3 regions of the Paenibacillus sp. NPDC056579 genome follow, and region 2 is predicted to be linked to each of the others. Evidence: riboswitches for the same ligand, from Rfam matches in the RefSeq annotation. Region 2 holds a riboswitch; each other region holds the start of a gene.

Region 1 (5,288 bases), on a different contig from region 2:
CGGTTCCTTCTCCTCAAAGCTTAGCGTTCCCGCCCAGAACCGCCCCGCGGCATCGCATTTGCCATCGTTAAATCGGTTGTCGGTAAGCTCCTTCTCGGGATCGGCTAGGAAGGTCAGCTGCTCCGTTGTCATATCCAGCAGGTGAAAGCCATGCTGAAGCGCCAGTACAAGACCTCCGGACTCCCGCGCTACCGCCGCTCCTACCATCTGATCCAGATGAACCGTCCGGTTCGTTCCTTGATGCGGATCATAGGCATGAACCGCGTTTTCCTTAATATCGACCCAGTACAGCAAGCCGCTCCGTTGATCCCAGCACGGCCCTTCCCCTAACGTTGCCTTCGCATCGAGAACAAGCTCCAATGGAGGATTCGACATGTTTCCTTCACCATCCCGCAGTCAGAATCGGTTTTTATTCTCTCATTGTAGCACATGCCCCGCGGGAAAAGCATTTCTTAGCCGTCTGCTTGCAAGTAACGTTTTTTTTGCCATAGCCATCTGTTTCGGCAGTTGGCGCGGCTTTGCCGTTAATGCAAAAAAGACCTGCCAGCCGGCGAATCACACCGGCCTTACAGGTCTCATGCTGCAGCTATATGGGGAAACCCCTTATTGATTTCAACCGCCGCTCAATACGTTTCGGTTTCTTCCGGGCTCTCCATAGGAGTCAAGCTTTGCAAAGCTGCCTGGTCCTCCGCCAGATCAGCCCTTGCTTCGTCCACTGCCTTCTGGTTATGGCTGAAGCTGGCCTGTTCGATCGCACGCTCTGCACGTTCTACGGCCGTTTCGGCTTGCTCAATCAGCTGCTCGCTCGGATGGCTTTGCGCTTGCGTCACCGCGTTGTGAGCCGTATTGACGGAATTTTGCGCCTGGGAAATCGGGTTTTGCGATTGCAGGCTGGAGTCATATTTCGCCATGGTCGTGTACCTCCTCATGTCTTCATAACCTTCCTGCTTACTATGAGACAAAAGGAGGTGTTTTATGCCGGAGACGAATCCCTTTACAAGGTTATGGAAGAAGGCGGTTCCATCGCCTCAAAGCGGCTGGTCTCGTATCCAAACAGCTGAGGATGGGCATGGAACTGCCATATTTCCGTAATCCGCTTCGGAAGCGGAGGATGCGTCGACAGCAGCTCGTACCATGCGATGAAAAACCCTCGCTCCCGGCGGCTTTCCTCCAAATAATCCGGGATGTTGATCCGGTTAAACAGCTGCTTGCCGACCGCGAGCACCGTCAATGCGCGAATGGCCGCATTCGCATTGCCTGTGTAAGCCGTCGCAATACGGTCGCACGTATACTCGCATGCTCTGGAATAGGCGTTGCCCAGGAATGGGATCCACATTGCGGGAAAAATCAGCATCTGCTTCGACACATGCTTGCGCTGCAGATGAGCCAGCTCATGGGCTATGACGAAGGTTAATTCCTCGTCGTTGCCCTGCTCGATCAGCTCGAAAATATCGGAATAAAGCACGACAAAGCTGCGTCCGAAAAACCGCGTCGCAAACGCGTTTAAGATCCCGCCGGACTGGACGATGAACACGTCCGGAGCGTTTTTGAGACCCATACTGCTGCTTAGCTGCTGCACTTTCTCATAAACAATCGGAAACTGCCGCTCCGTTAATTTGACTCCTGAGCTGCGGATCCCCGCAACCATAAGCCCATGCAATAGAAGCGCGACAGCCAATCCGATCAAGATGTACACAATGCCTATAATGGATACGATCAAACTGACATAAATTAAGATACTGATGATTACACAAACCGTGTACAATGTAGTTTCATTTTCATGCACCAAGCGAGATTTCATCGGCTTTCCCTACGCCCCCCGTAATATAAATCCGACTGATCGGAAAGGCGGAGCCCTTCTTTCCTCGCAATCGGGTTCTACGGAGCTTCTATATATAGAAACATCCGCAAACACCGCTATTTTATCACAGGGAATTTCCAAATTAAAACAGAATTTTATGGACACGTCTTACTTCTTCTCTGCTTTCATCCGCTTGATGCAGTTGACCCTGGAGCAATATTGCTTAATTCCGTCCCACCTTCCCCAAACGCAGCCTGCGCATTTTTTCGGCTGATGCGGTCGTACATCCGTGACAATTGCTTTTATCATATATACCTCCAGTCAATTCTTTCCCAATGAACACCGATAAGCAAAGTGCTGCGAACAGAAGGCTCATTGAGGCGGATTCCTCCGGTTTCTCAAGCCTTAATATCCGAAATAAGCCTGCGAGCGTTCAATCAAGAAGGCGCGTTCCAGCGACCGGTCTTGCTGCTCGTGCAGCCTCGACGGATTGTGCAAGTGGTCCGCGAGATCGGATAAGGCGGTTTCCGCCAAAGCTCTTCTTATCGGTCCCCAGGACTCGTTCCTGCTCTGGATGTAGCGTAATGCTTCAGGAATGGTAAGGCCTTTCAGCATTGTAAATACGGAAGCCCACCGGGCGAAGTCGCCTGTAGCCCTCTCTGATGCCGGAACCATATATTCGGCCCAGCCGGATACACTGCCGCTGGACAGCTTGAGCAAGCCGCATGTACAGTCGCGGCAATCCGTCTGAATCCGGTTTTCAATCCATTTACAATCAAAGCGAAACAATTCCATATGGCCGATTTTGAACTCAGATACCTCTTGTTCACCCATACGGGGTAATGGATCCGATAATTTCATCATGACGGCATATCTCCTCTTATAGTTTTAGGATAGAACAGCACAAAAAAGCCTCAGGAGCAGAGAAACTCTGCTTCCGGGCTTCTTTACACAGTAAAATAAGCTTGCGGTCGCGGTTCTCTCTCAATCACGTTTACGAGGTTAGCTGTCGGATTCGGACTTGAGAGTGTCCTACTCAGGAACAATAGAAGCTAATGTCCCAAGATTCACCCCTTGAAGCTGCTTGCTGCGGCTTCGATTGGTTCCCCCGCTTCCCCTATTCGGGAGTTCAACGTTAAAGCTTGCATTATGCTGTTGTTGAAATGAATCTTACTCCCAAACCCAAGTAATGTAAAACCGGAATCCGGCGATTATTTCCAATATTTTGACGGGAATTGCACATGAAAACGAAATCATTGGGATAAGACAGCGAATATCGTTCCGAATGCTTCATTATTCGCTGATTCTCACATTTTTGGAGAAAACGCAAGATAAACGAAGCTATATGGAGAATTTTCGAGATCTGATTCTTGTTTGCCGCATGAATCCCCCTTAAGTTCCCCATTTCGCATGCAGGGTTTCTTTACAGTAACAAGCGTCCGGCGTATGATTCAACTCATGAATCGACATACAAAGTTTCCACTATCGAATCGCTGAGTTTCCTTTTGTCCTATATATTGTGACACAAGGAAAGCGGGGGAACCAAAAATCGTGTTGCGTTAAGGCGGTGTGAGAGCTGCCGATACGTCGACACTGGGGTGAATCCTATGAGAATTTTTCACAAAATGCTCATGGGTAGGGCGACTCTCACCGCCCGAATCCGGCAGCTAACCTCGTAAGCGTTGGAAAGGCAGCTATCTTATCCTTTTAATAGGCATATGGGCTGTCAAAGAAGAGAGGATGATGAAGCTTGTGATCGGAACCGGCGACCACAGGGCTTAGACCTCTGTGGCTTTTTTCTGTCCGAAAGTACAAACATGATGTTTTCCAACCATATTTTGCATCTTTTTCGCTGAGTCCTTCATAGGAAGGAACGGGGGAACCACCGGAAGCTCGAAAGCTACTTTTCCATCGGGCTTCCATTGGGGTGAATCACAGGAGCAGGCTAGCGCATGCTCTCGTGTAGGGCGACTCTCACGCCCGAATCCGGCAGCTAACCTCGTAAGCGTATCGAGAGAGGCAACGATTGTCGTGCGATAAGACACGGTTCATTCACTGTGCCTTAAGAAGCCACGGGAAGAGTTCTTCTCTAGCCTGCAGGCTTCTTTTTTGTTGCCTTCTCTTTCTGACCGAAGTAGGAGGAGTCGTATGGAACAACGCCAGCAGTTCATTCTGGTTGCAGCCTCGAACAAAACAGGCGAAGCCTTCATCCGCAAATTAATGCTGCAGAAGCTTCCTTTCGCAGCACTTGTCAACAGCAAGTCGGAAGCAGCGAGGCTGGAGGAAATCGGAGTAAAGCATTTTATTCTGGTAGATACTACCGAGGAGAGAACATGGGCGATGCCCGAGCTTCCCGTAGGTAAAGTGTACTTGTTCGAAAGCAGCCTGAACTTGTGCTGCCGCTATATCCGGGTGTGCCATATGTGGACCTCGGAGCCGATTTACGTCATTACGCATTCCGTCAATCCCAGGCTGATTTATAGAGCTCTTGGAGCCAGCTTTGTGATTCATACGAATAGTCACGATGTATCTTTCTTGCTAGCCTCGCAGCGGCCGGAATAGTAGAGCCTTAACTGGAGGCTGAGACCGGAATGCGGGGAATGCCTTACCTTACTATTGAAAGCTTTGGAGGGATACCGATGTTGGATCTGTATATGGTATTGACGCTGGCCGTCACTTACGCACTGTTCAGCGGTTTTTTATCCTGGTGCGGCAGAGTGATTCAGGAACCGGAGAGTGAGCGAAAATGATAGTCGTTGCGATTTTTACTTTGTTTATCTTTCTATATCTTGTGTATGCGCTGATCTATCCTGAAAAATTTTAGGAGCAACCTAAGGAGGCTTTTTTGAGCTATGGGCATCTTGCAAATTGCCGTCGTGATAGTAATCCTGGTACTGCTTGTTAAGCCTTTGGGCACGTACCTGTATAACGTATTTCGGAATGAAGCGAACGGAACCGATAAATGGTTCTCCTTCATTGAAAAGCCGATATTCGCCCTGATCGGTCTGAAAGACCCTAAAGGGATGACCTGGAAGACGTACGGATTCAGCTTCATTGCGACCAATATCGTTCTTGTGGCTATAAGCTACCTGATATTGCGGATCCAAAAATTTCTCCCGATGAATCCGAACGGGATCGACAATATGGAGGAGACACTCTCCTTCAACACGGTCATCAGCTTCATGACCAATACGAATTTGCAGCATTACAGCGGTGAGACCGGACTATCCTATTTCTCGCAAATGGCCGTCATCATGATGATGATGTTTACCTCGGCGGCGACCGGACTGTGCGTAGCGATAGCGTTTGTCCGCGCGATTACGAGCAAAGGAACGACGATCGGCAACTTTTTCGAGGATTTCGTGAAGGCTCATACGCGCGTCTTCCTACCGTTTGCATTTGTCATTACGCTGGCGCTGGTGGCGCTTCAAGTTCCGCAAACACTGCAGCCTACCATCACCGTCACCGGTCTCGGGGGTCAGGAGCA
Region 2 (5,288 bases):
TCCGGCTCGGCAGCTCCCGTCAGAGTCTTTAACAGCTCGAAAACAATCACATTCGCGAGCAGCGCCCCCGCCGTTGAGGAGAAGGCAAACCTCTCCGGATCTTTGAACACTTGAGACTTGTGGATGCGCCTCCACGCCGATTCCCAACTGACCGTGCTCTCCGGCTGCAGGATAGGGCCCGCGATGCCGGCCTGATGCAGTCTCACGGCAGGAAGCAGCGTTTTGCGTTCCGCTTGGCATGCCTTATGAAGAAGCTGCAGCTCCTCGCAATCACCCTGCTCAGACACATAGAGGACCGCTTGGTACGGGCGCACGGCTTCCCTCCAACCGTCGGCATTCTTGTTCGACAGTACAGCTTCCTCGATCACCACCTCGGGATCCGTCAAGCGGGCGTGCTCCGCCAAAGCCGTCAGCCGATGCCGATCCGTCGGCAGCGAATCCGTAATCAGCATTCGAAACCGAGTAAGGCCCGACTCAAGCAGCGACGACACAAGCGCGGAAAAGATCTGGCCGGAGCCGACCGCGAGCACTTCAGCCTGCCGGTAGCACTGAAACCGGTAAGCGCCGGAATCGCCGAAGCTGTCGAGAAAAGCGATTTGCCCTGCATACCTGCGGACCGTTTGCTCCGAGAGAACGTGCGGGCAATCCTGGCTCACATCGCGCGCAAAGCCTTTTTCCCTCAGCACTTCCGCGATTTCGTACACTCGGTCCCTGTAAGGCCCGGATAGCCCGTCCGTCAATTCCTCCATTGTGTGCTCCCCGTTGAACATGGGGATGAGCTTTTCAAGCCATCGGTCAATCATCTCACCTTTCATTTGGAACGTGCCAACGTTGTTTCGGAAATAGACGCCGTCATTCTGATCCGGCAAAAAAAATGTATCCGCCTTTACCTGAAGGCGCGTAGACGAGGTCAATTTTGTCATCTCAGCCCTCCTAACTATAAACGCTTTTCTACAATTTTCAATCTTCGTTCTACATTATATGTACTTCTATTTGTCCCTCATGTCATACATCACCTACGATATAGAAAATCGCCCCTGCACAGCACTGTGCAGAGGCGATCGGTTTACTTCAATCATATGAGAGACGAAAGTGTCAGCCTTAGCGGCAGCGGTGGCCGCCACAAAATCCTGCGCAGTTATGACAACGAAAGCCGCCACAGAAGCCCCCGCAGCGAACGCCTCCGCAGAACCCGCCGCAAAATCCACCACAAACTCCGGCACAAAAAACTCCGCAAAATCCTGCGCAAAAACCAGCACAGACTCCAGCGCAAAATCCGACACAAAGGCGAGAAGGATCTACAGGCACTTGGCCATTAGGATACTGTCCGGCATAATACTGAGCTTGCTGATCCCAAGGTGTCATTTCCGTTGCCTGGAACTGCGAAACATCCAACTGCTGAAGCTCATTTTGAAAATTAGTCATTTGATAAAACCTCCAGTAACTTTTTTTGATATCGACATGATTCCAACTTATGGGCGAAGCTCCGCGTTTGTTACTGAGTCAAAGACCTATTTTTTAGGCGTTTGTACCAACATCTAGACAAACAAAACAACAGCCCCCGGATATCCTCTGAGGGCCAATTTACATGAATACTCCAAATATAAGAACATACGTACCTATTTATAAACAAAAAAAATAGCCCAGAAGTACTGGGAAAAAAGTATTATTAGGTATTGTCATGTCTCCTGCAGGAATTTCATTATTCCTGAACAATCGAACTTAGGCAAGTTGTATTGCAAATATTAAAGCTTCATCTATGAACAAATCAATGCTGCCAATAGTTATATAAGTGAACCGGACTGCCCAGTACCATTCCTCCACCGTGAATTGAATAGAGCGCTAAGCATTGAAAATCAAAACAATAACTTAGAATCGTTTTCGATATAAATAAACACTGATGAAGTAACTTCATCAGTGCCGTTTGCTGCTTATTTGCTGTAACCATCTCTAATCTATATCATTTACCAGGAAGGATACATCGCATTTGTTTATAAAAAAGATATGTGTCGCACCGAGTGCTCTATAAGTTTGTTTATTATATTTACGTCTTGTTATGACATAAATGCTTTCTAACCGCCAATTGCTGCACAATTGAATAAGGCGGCATGTCAGGGTGAAGCTATCCTCGAATAAAAATACTTTCCGTATCGGAAGATGAGGAGCATCGTCCCACTTGTTCCCATCCGATGTATCGACGGATATAATCTTTTTGACCCCTATTGCTTCCATTCGCTTCTTTCCAGAATGGCTGTTAACTATTGCGTAGTAACCGACTCCTCGCTCCCTCAGTTCGTTAATAAACTGTTTGCCTGCTTCATTCGGGGCGGATACCAATACGCACTCCCCCAGAAAATACCTTAATCCGTTCATTTGTTCCCCCCCTCCGGAGGCAACAAAATAAGCATTGTAGAGTATTTCTATATAGCTGCTTGCTTATAAAGGTTTGCTGCCTCACCAGTTTGACGCTTACGAGGTTAGCTGTCGGATTCGGACGTGAGAGTCGCCCTACCTTCCATGCGGCCATGCCGGCATTTGAAGGATTCACCCCAAGAGACGGGCATCGAGATTCATGCCCGTCCTTCATGGTTCCCCCGCTTCCGTTAATCGGAACTCAGCAGTAGAACTACTATTCGTATATTATTTTATTTCGAATTTATTAATTCTATACTATCAGATTTTCAATTCATGCCTCACGCGATGCGATAAACCCTGGTCGCGGCTTCATGCCGGAGAAGGGCTCTACCAGCTTATTCTCAACACTATTAAAGACAAGAAAGATATTACTTCGGGGCATCGGAGAAATGTTCGAGCTGGATCCGTGCATCAGATTGCAGTCGAACAGCAGCACGGAGCCTGCTTTGCCGACAGGAGCGACAATACCGCCTTTCTCGGTCAACCAACGCATGCTGTCATGATCAGGCACGCCATACTGCTGCTTCCTTAGAGACTGTTTGTAGTGATCGTCGGGAGTCTGGCCGGTGCAGGCTATGAAGTGGCGATGGGATCCCGGTATGACCATGAGCGGACCGTTGAAGAAATAATTGTCCTCTAGTGCAATAGAGCAGCTTAGCGCCCGCATTCGCGGCATTCCGTCCTCTACGTGCCATGTTTCAAAATCGGAATGCCAGTAAAACTCTTTTCCTGTAAATCCCGGCTTAAAATTAATGCGCGATTGATGAACATAAACGTCGCTGCCAAGGATTTGCTTAACGACCGCAAGAAGCCTTTCGTGCACTGCAAGCTGATGAAATACCCCGCTATCCCGATGAACGGCAAACACGGAGCGAACCTCCTCGCTATCGGGTTCACGGATGACCTCCGGTTTGTTGTTGTCACTGCCCGCTTCCTGCCAAATCTTCTTCAGTTCTTCACGCATGGCGGCAACTTCTTCTTGAGTAAAAAACTCTTCCAAAAACAAATATCCGTCCTGCTCATAACCGGAAAGCTGCAATGCATTAATAACTTGTTGATTGATTATGTGATTATACACCACCGGATCCACACGATCGAGGATTTGCGGTTCCGAATGAATTCGCGACGGATAGGCATCGGGCTCTCCGAGAGGATAAGCTCCGCTCTCATCGTGAACCTCCTTGCCTGTGCAAGGGGGATTGAAGACACAAACGACTCTCAGGTCCGTCTTGCTTCGCAGTCTGTGCTTCTCGTGGCCATTCAAGACGTACAACGTGCCTGGTGTTACGGGATAGGTCTTATTCTCATCCAGAACATCGATTTCACCTTCACCCTCAATGCAGTAAACCGCTTCAATGTGATTTTTGTACCACATATCCGTTTCGGTTCCAGCCTTCATCGTCGTATCGTGAAGCGAGAACCCGACTCCGTCCTTACGCAACAGCAGACGCCGGCTGAACCAAGTGGCCGTATCCACATCATGCTCCGTACCTAATACCTCATCCAAATGCCTTACGATCATATCGAGAATCCTCCTTGTTCTGCCGTTATATGAGTTTTATTCGCTCTTTTCGGTAGTACTCGGCTACTTCTTCCATGCTATCGCCAAGAATGCCTAAACCTCGCTGCAACGAGTACTTATCGATGATCAAAGGTGGCATAATTTTGGCTACCTCGCTGTCAGTCCCGGACGTCTCCATGATAAGTCCGCGACGGAAGGCGGCGGCACATATCTCTCCAGCCATCCCTTCCATAGGGAACATGATCCCCTGCATTAGCCCGCGTCCCCTCCATTCGCCCTTCAATTCTGGAAATTGGGATATCAGCCCCTTCAATCCGTTCTCCAGCTGCTTGCCTTTCTCTATGACCGAGCCGGTGAAGTTCTCCTTTTCCCAATAACGAAGCGCTTCTGCGGCGCACACGAAAGCCAGATTATTGCCGCGGAACGTTCCATTGTGCTCGCCAGGAGCCCACTGGTCGACCTTCGGGTCAAGAAGAGTTAACGCCATCGGCAGGCCAAATCCTCCTATTGATTTCGACAGACAAACAATATCCGGGCGGATACCGAAGGGCTCGAAGCTGAAGAACGGTCCCGTTCGGCCGCAGCCCATCTGAATGTCGTCAATGATTAGAAGGATGCCGTATTTCCGGCAAAGTGTCTCCAGCTTTTGCAGCCATTCGCCGTTTGCTGTATTTAGTCCGCCCTCACCCTGAAGCGTCTCTACAATGACCGCAGCTGGAAGAGATACGCCGGAACCGCTGTCGCTCAAATAATTTTCGAAATAGGCGATTGAGTCGACCCCTGGTCCCATATAACCGTCATAGGGCATAATAGTCGCATTGTGCAGCGGGACTCCGGCGCCCTGACGCTTAAATTTGTTCCCTGTAACGGCCAGAGCCCCTAGAGTCATGCCATGAAAGGCATTCGTAAAGCCAACCACGTTCGTACGTCCCGTCACTTTCCGTGCAATCTTCAACGCCGCCTCAACCGCATTCGTTCCGGTCGGTCCCGGAAACATGATTTTGTAGTCTAGCTTTCTCGGTTTCAGAATGACCTCTTGAAAACGTTCGAGGAAATGCCGCTTTGCTTCCGTTGCCATGTCCAGACTATGACTTATACCGTCTTCAAGAATGTAGCGGATCAGCTTCTCTTTCTGCATTACATTGTTATGGCCGTAATTTAATGCTCCTGCCCCTGCGAAAAAATCGAGGTATTCCTTGCCCTCCGTATCCCATAATTTGCATTCAGAGGCTTTACTGAACACGACGGGAAACGACCGGCAATAGCTTCTTACCTCGGATTCCATGCTTTCAAAAACAGTTAGGGAGTTATCCGCAGATATCGATTGTCTACTGATCATTGGCTCCTCCTC
Region 3 (5,288 bases), on a different contig from region 2:
CAACGTCGACGTATTCAGCACGATATCCTGATGCACCCGGATATCGACGCTCTCCAGGCAGCGCTGTACGAAGGCCGGGTCCGGCATCGTCTCGAGAAAGTTGCCGCCGGACGTGTAGAACAGCTTCAACTTCCGCTCGTGATCCTGCGGCAGCAGCGCATTCTCCAGCGAGACGCCGACGATGTCGCCCTGCCATGCCGGCAGCTCGAAGCCCCACAGCTTCTCGATGCGGCTCCGGTCCGCCGCCTTGTAATCGCCGCCCGGCAGGCTGAACGGGTCGGCCCCCATCTCGCCGGAGCCCTGGACGCCGCTATGACCGCGAATCGGCATGAGGCCGCAATGCTCGCGGCCGAGAAATCCCCGCAGCAGCGCCAGATTGGCTACCTGCGAGATGTTGTCCGTGCCGAACCGGTGCTGGGTCAGCCCCATGCTCCAGACGAAGACGGCGGATTTCGCCTTCGCAAGCAGGCGGGCAAACTCCAGCATCCGTTCCCGGCTGAGCCCCGAGGAGCGCTCGAGCTGCTCCCATCGCTGCTTCATGACATGCTCTCTCAAGGCGGTATAGCCGTTCGTGTGCTCATTCACGAACGCGCGGTCGATGGCGCTGCCGGGGGCTTCCATCTCCATCTCGAACCAATGCTTCATGACGCCGTTCATGAACGCAATGTCGCCGCCTATGTTCACCTGGTAAAAGTCGTCGGCGAGCCTCGTTCCGAATAAAGCGGATTCCGGAATGGAAGGAATCCAATACTGTTCCATCGACGGCTCATAGTACGGATTGATGACGATAATTTTCGTTCCTTTCCGCTTGGCCGCGTACATATATTTGGTCGAAACCGGCTGGTTGTTGGCGGCTACGCTGCCCCAAAACACGAGCACGTCGGTGCCGATCCAGTCCTTGTAGTTACAGCTGGAGGCGCCTATGCCCACGGACCGCTTCAGCGCCGTCTTTGAAGGAGAATGGCAAATGCGCGACGCGTTGTCGATGTTGTTCGTGCCGAGGAGCCGGGCGACTTTGGCCGCCGCATAGTAGCTCTCGTTCGTAATCCCGCGCGCCGTCAAATAGAAGGCCAGCTGCTTCGGGTCGATCGAGCGGATCTTCGCCGCGATCATCTCCAGCGCTTCGTCCCAAGTCAGCCGGGAGAAGCGCCTCTCCCCTTGGCGCCGGATCAGCGGATACGGGATGCGCCCGAGCTTGCGCAGTGCCGTGCTGTCGAGCCGGGCCAGCTCGTCGATGTCCCGGTGCAGCTCCTCCGGCTTGATTGCGGGCATCGTGCTAAGCCGGAGCACGTTCAGACGCGTCGTGCATAGATGCGGGCCTTCCAATGTCCGGTCGTACAGGCCGGACACGCCGAGAGCGCAGCCGTCGCATACGCCCTGCGTCAGAATGCGGTAAGCATAAGGCAGCTGATCGCGGTTCTCCCAGGCGATCTTCGCCGTTTCCTTGATATGGTGCGGCTTCACCCGCCCGAGGCCGAAAGGCGCTTTGCTCACCCACAGCTTCGGATCAGGCTGTTTGGGAAGCTTGATCGGACCGGTGTGCTTCGTTGTTCCCATCTTGTATCCTCCTATGAACTCAAATAAAAAGCCGCAGCAGACAAGCCCTCTTATCGCAAAAAATAAAGGGTAGGTCTGTTGCGGCGGTTAGTCTTAAGCAGGGTCGCTGCCAAGTGCCAACGGCACATTATGATGGATGCTACATGATGCTCAGGTTATTTGAATAATCGTCATTGCTCATGAGCCTGTCAGACTCATAAATGTCTCGGAGCGGCGAATTTGCTTTCGATGTCCTGATCGAAGACGAAGATGGACATGCCGAAATCTTTTTCCAAATCGATGTCTACATATAATTCCAGGAAACGGGCGCCGAGCAGCTGCTCCATCTCTATCGGCGGGTTGTTCTTGTACATTTCCTTTACCATCTCGGTCCTCGCGGAACGCAATACCTGCTTTCCGTCCGCTGCCGAGGCGATAAACTTCTCAACGGGCGAAAGGTTCCCCTCCATCTCGCAAATAGCCCAGCACTTGCAAAATGTCGTGCGGATTTCCCGCGGACCTTTGCCCATATGACGCTTTCGAAACGCTTTCACTAAATTGCTGAATTCCGCTTCCGTTTTGTTCATATCGGGACGTCCTCATTTACCGGATTTACATCCAAATTTTATCACGGAGTTCAGGTTTGTTCAATGGATGCGGCAAAAAGAGGGTTCCCTTACACATATCCCAGCTCAGCTCGATTAAGCAGGATCCGGCGTGTGCGGCTGCTATTTTTCGAGAATTGCAGAATGCTCTTATCTATGTAAAATGGCTAGAGATGACGGGCATTTATTGAAGTTTCATAGAGCCGCTGGAAGACTTTGTGCCATGAAATGCGCCTTGGCCCATGCTACAATGAAATGGCTCCGAACGATCCGTACCGGATTATTGGTCATGGACACCGGAAGCAAAACTATCAAAATTAAGGCCGAAGCTTAATAGAAAGCACGGGGGATCCATTCCATGGGGTGAAGCCGCCTATTGCGGCAGGGTGATTGCTCTTTGACCCGAATCCGTCAGCTAACCTCGTAGGCCGCGAAAAGGAGAGGATTTTTTTGAATCGTTTCAAAAAAGTTGTTTTGACAGGTGTACTGGCTTTGAGCCCGATTATCGGCGTGAGCGCTGCATCTGCGGCTCCGTTAAATACAATTTCCGATAGCACGCTGTCCAGCTTGACCAAGCAATACGGCATTGACCTGAATTCTTTGCTGCAAGGACAACAAGGCCAGTGGCATTCTATCCCTACTGGCAGCAATAACGTTTATGCCGGTGGATATTGGACTCAAATTCCTGTCGGCAATGGCAACGGCAGCAACAATGATTGGAACTGCAACTTCGGCATTCCTTCCGTGAATCCTGGTAACGGCGCCGGTCAAGGCAATGTCGACGATGGCGGCACAGCTGACAACGGCAGCGAGGATAACGGCGGTACCGTCGACAACGGAAACGTTGACAATGGCGGCGATACCGGCAATGTCGACAACGGATCCGCTAACGGCGGCAATACCGGCAGCGGCAGCACGGGAAATACAGGCAGCGGCACGGTCAACGAAGGCACTAGCGAGCAATCCGCATTCGCTACCGAGGTCATCAACCTGGTAAACCAAGAGCGCGCCAAAGCAGGTCTGGGTGCCCTGACAGAAGACAAAGCTTTGTCCAATATGGCACTTGATAAGGCAAAAGACATGTACAATAACAACTACTTTGATCATAATTCGCCGACCTACGGTTCTCCGTTCGACATGATGAAGACTTACGGTATCAGCTACTCTTATGCCGGCGAGAACATTGCTAAAGGTCAACGCAGTCCGCAAGAGGTTATGAACTCCTGGATGAACAGCCCTGGGCACCGTCAAAACATCATGAGCCCTAACTACACCAAAATCGGCGTTGCTTACTACAACGGCGAGTGGGTACAAGAATTCATCGCTAACTAATACGGATAGTATCAGACAGCCTCGTATGCTTTATGCATCGGGGCTTTTTTCTGTTTTCCGGGTGCTGTTCACTCATGAAAGGACGGTATATCGGGACAGATAAAAGTTGAATTTTTAGAATATTCGAACATTTTGTAACCGTTTGCATATACATATAGCATAATCTGCATTTAGCTATTTCTTTCGGGAGGTGTAATCATGGCGGTTCGTCATTTGCTGGCTGCGTTGATTGGTCTCTTGTTTATTTTCGCTCCGTTCTGGATTGATTTCAATCATGAAGGTGCGGTTGTTACGAGCATCGTTGGAGGAACGATTCAAGCGGTAGCTTCTTTCCTCGGCTTTATGCTGAAGAAATCAGGCTGGGGTTCGTGGCTGAACTGGATTTCCCTAATGGCCGGGGTCTGGTTCATTATTTTCCCTTTCGCGTTCTTGACCGGTTTTGCGGATTATGTGGTTTATATCGTCCTAGGCATAACCACAGTAATGCTCAATTACTATACCATGAACGACGAATTGTGAATTGTAAGCGCTGCAATCTATTTTGATAGTCCCGGTTTATATACAGGCGGCTTTTTTTCCTTTATTCTGGAAAGGTAGTGATCCAGGAAATGGAGGATGATCGTTATGGAAACATCAGCATCATCAGTAGCCGCTTACTTTCTGCAGGATACCATTCAAACCTTTCGCAGCATGAAAAAGCTCGCCGACCGTGCCATGGAGCAGCTGGAAGCTTCTCAGTTCCGAGCCGCGCCCGATCCTGAATCGAATTCCATGGAGATCATCATTAAGCATATGCACGGCAATATGCTGTCGCGTTGGGCCGATTTCCTTACTTCCGACGGAGAGAAGCCGACCCGGGACAGGGATGGCGAATTTGAATCGGGAGCGTTGGATCGGGAACAGCTGCTGCAGTTATGGGAGGAAGGCTGGAGCGCGCTGTTCGCCGCTTTGGAAGACCTCGGGCCGGACGATGTGCTCCGTACCGTGACGATTCGCGGAGAAGCCCATACGGTGCTGCAAGCGATCCAGCGTCAGGTGTCCCATTACGGCTACCATGTCGGCCAAATGGTATACTTGGCGAAGCATCTCCGAAGCGCTCATTGGCAGACGCTGAGTATAGCCAAGGGCCAATCCCGAGGCTTCAAGCCTTAACTCAATCAGGGCCGCAATCCTTACTATGGAGTGCGGCTTTTTGCTTTTTGCTTTTTGCTGCGCATCGATAGAGATGAGTTAAAGGCTTTCTCAATGAATGCTGTTTTTCTCGAAGTTGCCTCCCAGTACATCGGAAACCTGCTGGATCGAAATAAACGCCCGTTCGTCAATTTCCTGCACGATCGACTTGAGCTTCGAAACCTCCAGCCTTGTAACCACACAATAGATCATTTGCGTGTCTTCCTGCGAGTATCCGCCCTTGGCATAAATATAGGTCGTGCTGCGCCCTAAACGGCTAATGATGGCGTCCGATATCTCTTGATATTCGTTCGAAATGATGGTGACCGATTTGGATTCGTCCAACCCTTGCACTACGATATCCATAACCCGCGATGCAATATAGTATGTAAAAATCGAATACATCGCCGAATCCCATCCGAATACGAAGCCGGCTATAATAAAAATAAACACATTGATAAACATAATGATCTGTCCGACGGACATGCGGAACCGCTGGGATAGTAAGATCGCGACAATTTCGGAGCCGTCCAGCGAGCCGCCGAAACGGAGCACCAGTCCGATACCCGCGCCGAGAATGAGTCCGCCGAACAGCACCGCCAAAATCTTTTCCGTCGTAAACGGCTCGACATGATGCAAAAATGC

The links. A riboswitch is a leader RNA that binds a small molecule or an ion and turns the genes downstream of it on or off. The one in region 2 is predicted to bind cyclic di-AMP.
Region 1: it holds a riboswitch for cyclic di-AMP, as region 2 does, so the genes downstream of both, ACFQ88_RS27860 (hypothetical protein) here and ACFQ88_RS19610 (hypothetical protein) in region 2, are expected to answer to the same signal.
Region 3: it holds a riboswitch for cyclic di-AMP, as region 2 does, so the genes downstream of both, ACFQ88_RS09680 (CAP domain-containing protein) here and ACFQ88_RS19610 (hypothetical protein) in region 2, are expected to answer to the same signal.

The regions. Positions count from the first base shown of each region.
Region 1 is NZ_JBHTVD010000008.1:238,047-243,334, reverse strand. It holds gene ACFQ88_RS27875 (SMP-30/gluconolactonase/LRE family protein) at 1-375, opposite strand, end outside; gene ACFQ88_RS27870 (hypothetical protein) at 624-911, opposite strand; gene ACFQ88_RS27865 (M48 family metallopeptidase) at 995-1,801, opposite strand; gene ACFQ88_RS27860 (hypothetical protein) at 2,207-2,665, opposite strand; cyclic di-AMP (ydaO/yuaA leader) riboswitch at 2,778-2,946, opposite strand; cyclic di-AMP (ydaO/yuaA leader) riboswitch at 3,283-3,498, shown strand; cyclic di-AMP (ydaO/yuaA leader) riboswitch at 3,642-3,825, shown strand; gene ACFQ88_RS27855 (hypothetical protein) at 3,950-4,363, shown strand; gene ACFQ88_RS27850 (potassium-transporting ATPase subunit F) at 4,548-4,625, shown strand; gene kdpA (potassium-transporting ATPase subunit KdpA) at 4,654-5,288, shown strand, end outside.
Region 2 is NZ_JBHTVD010000004.1:627,071-632,358, reverse strand. It holds gene ACFQ88_RS19615 (putative thiazole-containing bacteriocin maturation protein) at 1-923, opposite strand, end outside; gene ACFQ88_RS19610 (hypothetical protein) at 1,951-2,373, opposite strand; cyclic di-AMP (ydaO/yuaA leader) riboswitch at 2,452-2,630, opposite strand; gene thpD (ectoine hydroxylase) at 2,687-3,535, opposite strand; partial or broken gene ACFQ88_RS19600 (ectoine synthase) at 3,557-3,937, opposite strand; gene ectB (diaminobutyrate--2-oxoglutarate transaminase) at 3,963-5,276, opposite strand; gene ectA (diaminobutyrate acetyltransferase) at 5,266-5,288, opposite strand, start outside.
Region 3 is NZ_JBHTVD010000002.1:480,980-486,267, reverse strand. It holds gene ACFQ88_RS09690 (FdhF/YdeP family oxidoreductase) at 1-1,557, opposite strand, end outside; gene ACFQ88_RS09685 (Na-translocating system protein MpsC family protein) at 1,752-2,123, opposite strand; cyclic di-AMP (ydaO/yuaA leader) riboswitch at 2,453-2,586, shown strand; gene ACFQ88_RS09680 (CAP domain-containing protein) at 2,592-3,473, shown strand; gene ACFQ88_RS09675 (SPW repeat domain-containing protein) at 3,672-3,992, shown strand; gene ACFQ88_RS09670 (DUF1572 family protein) at 4,098-4,625, shown strand; gene ACFQ88_RS09665 (YitT family protein) at 4,716-5,288, opposite strand, start outside.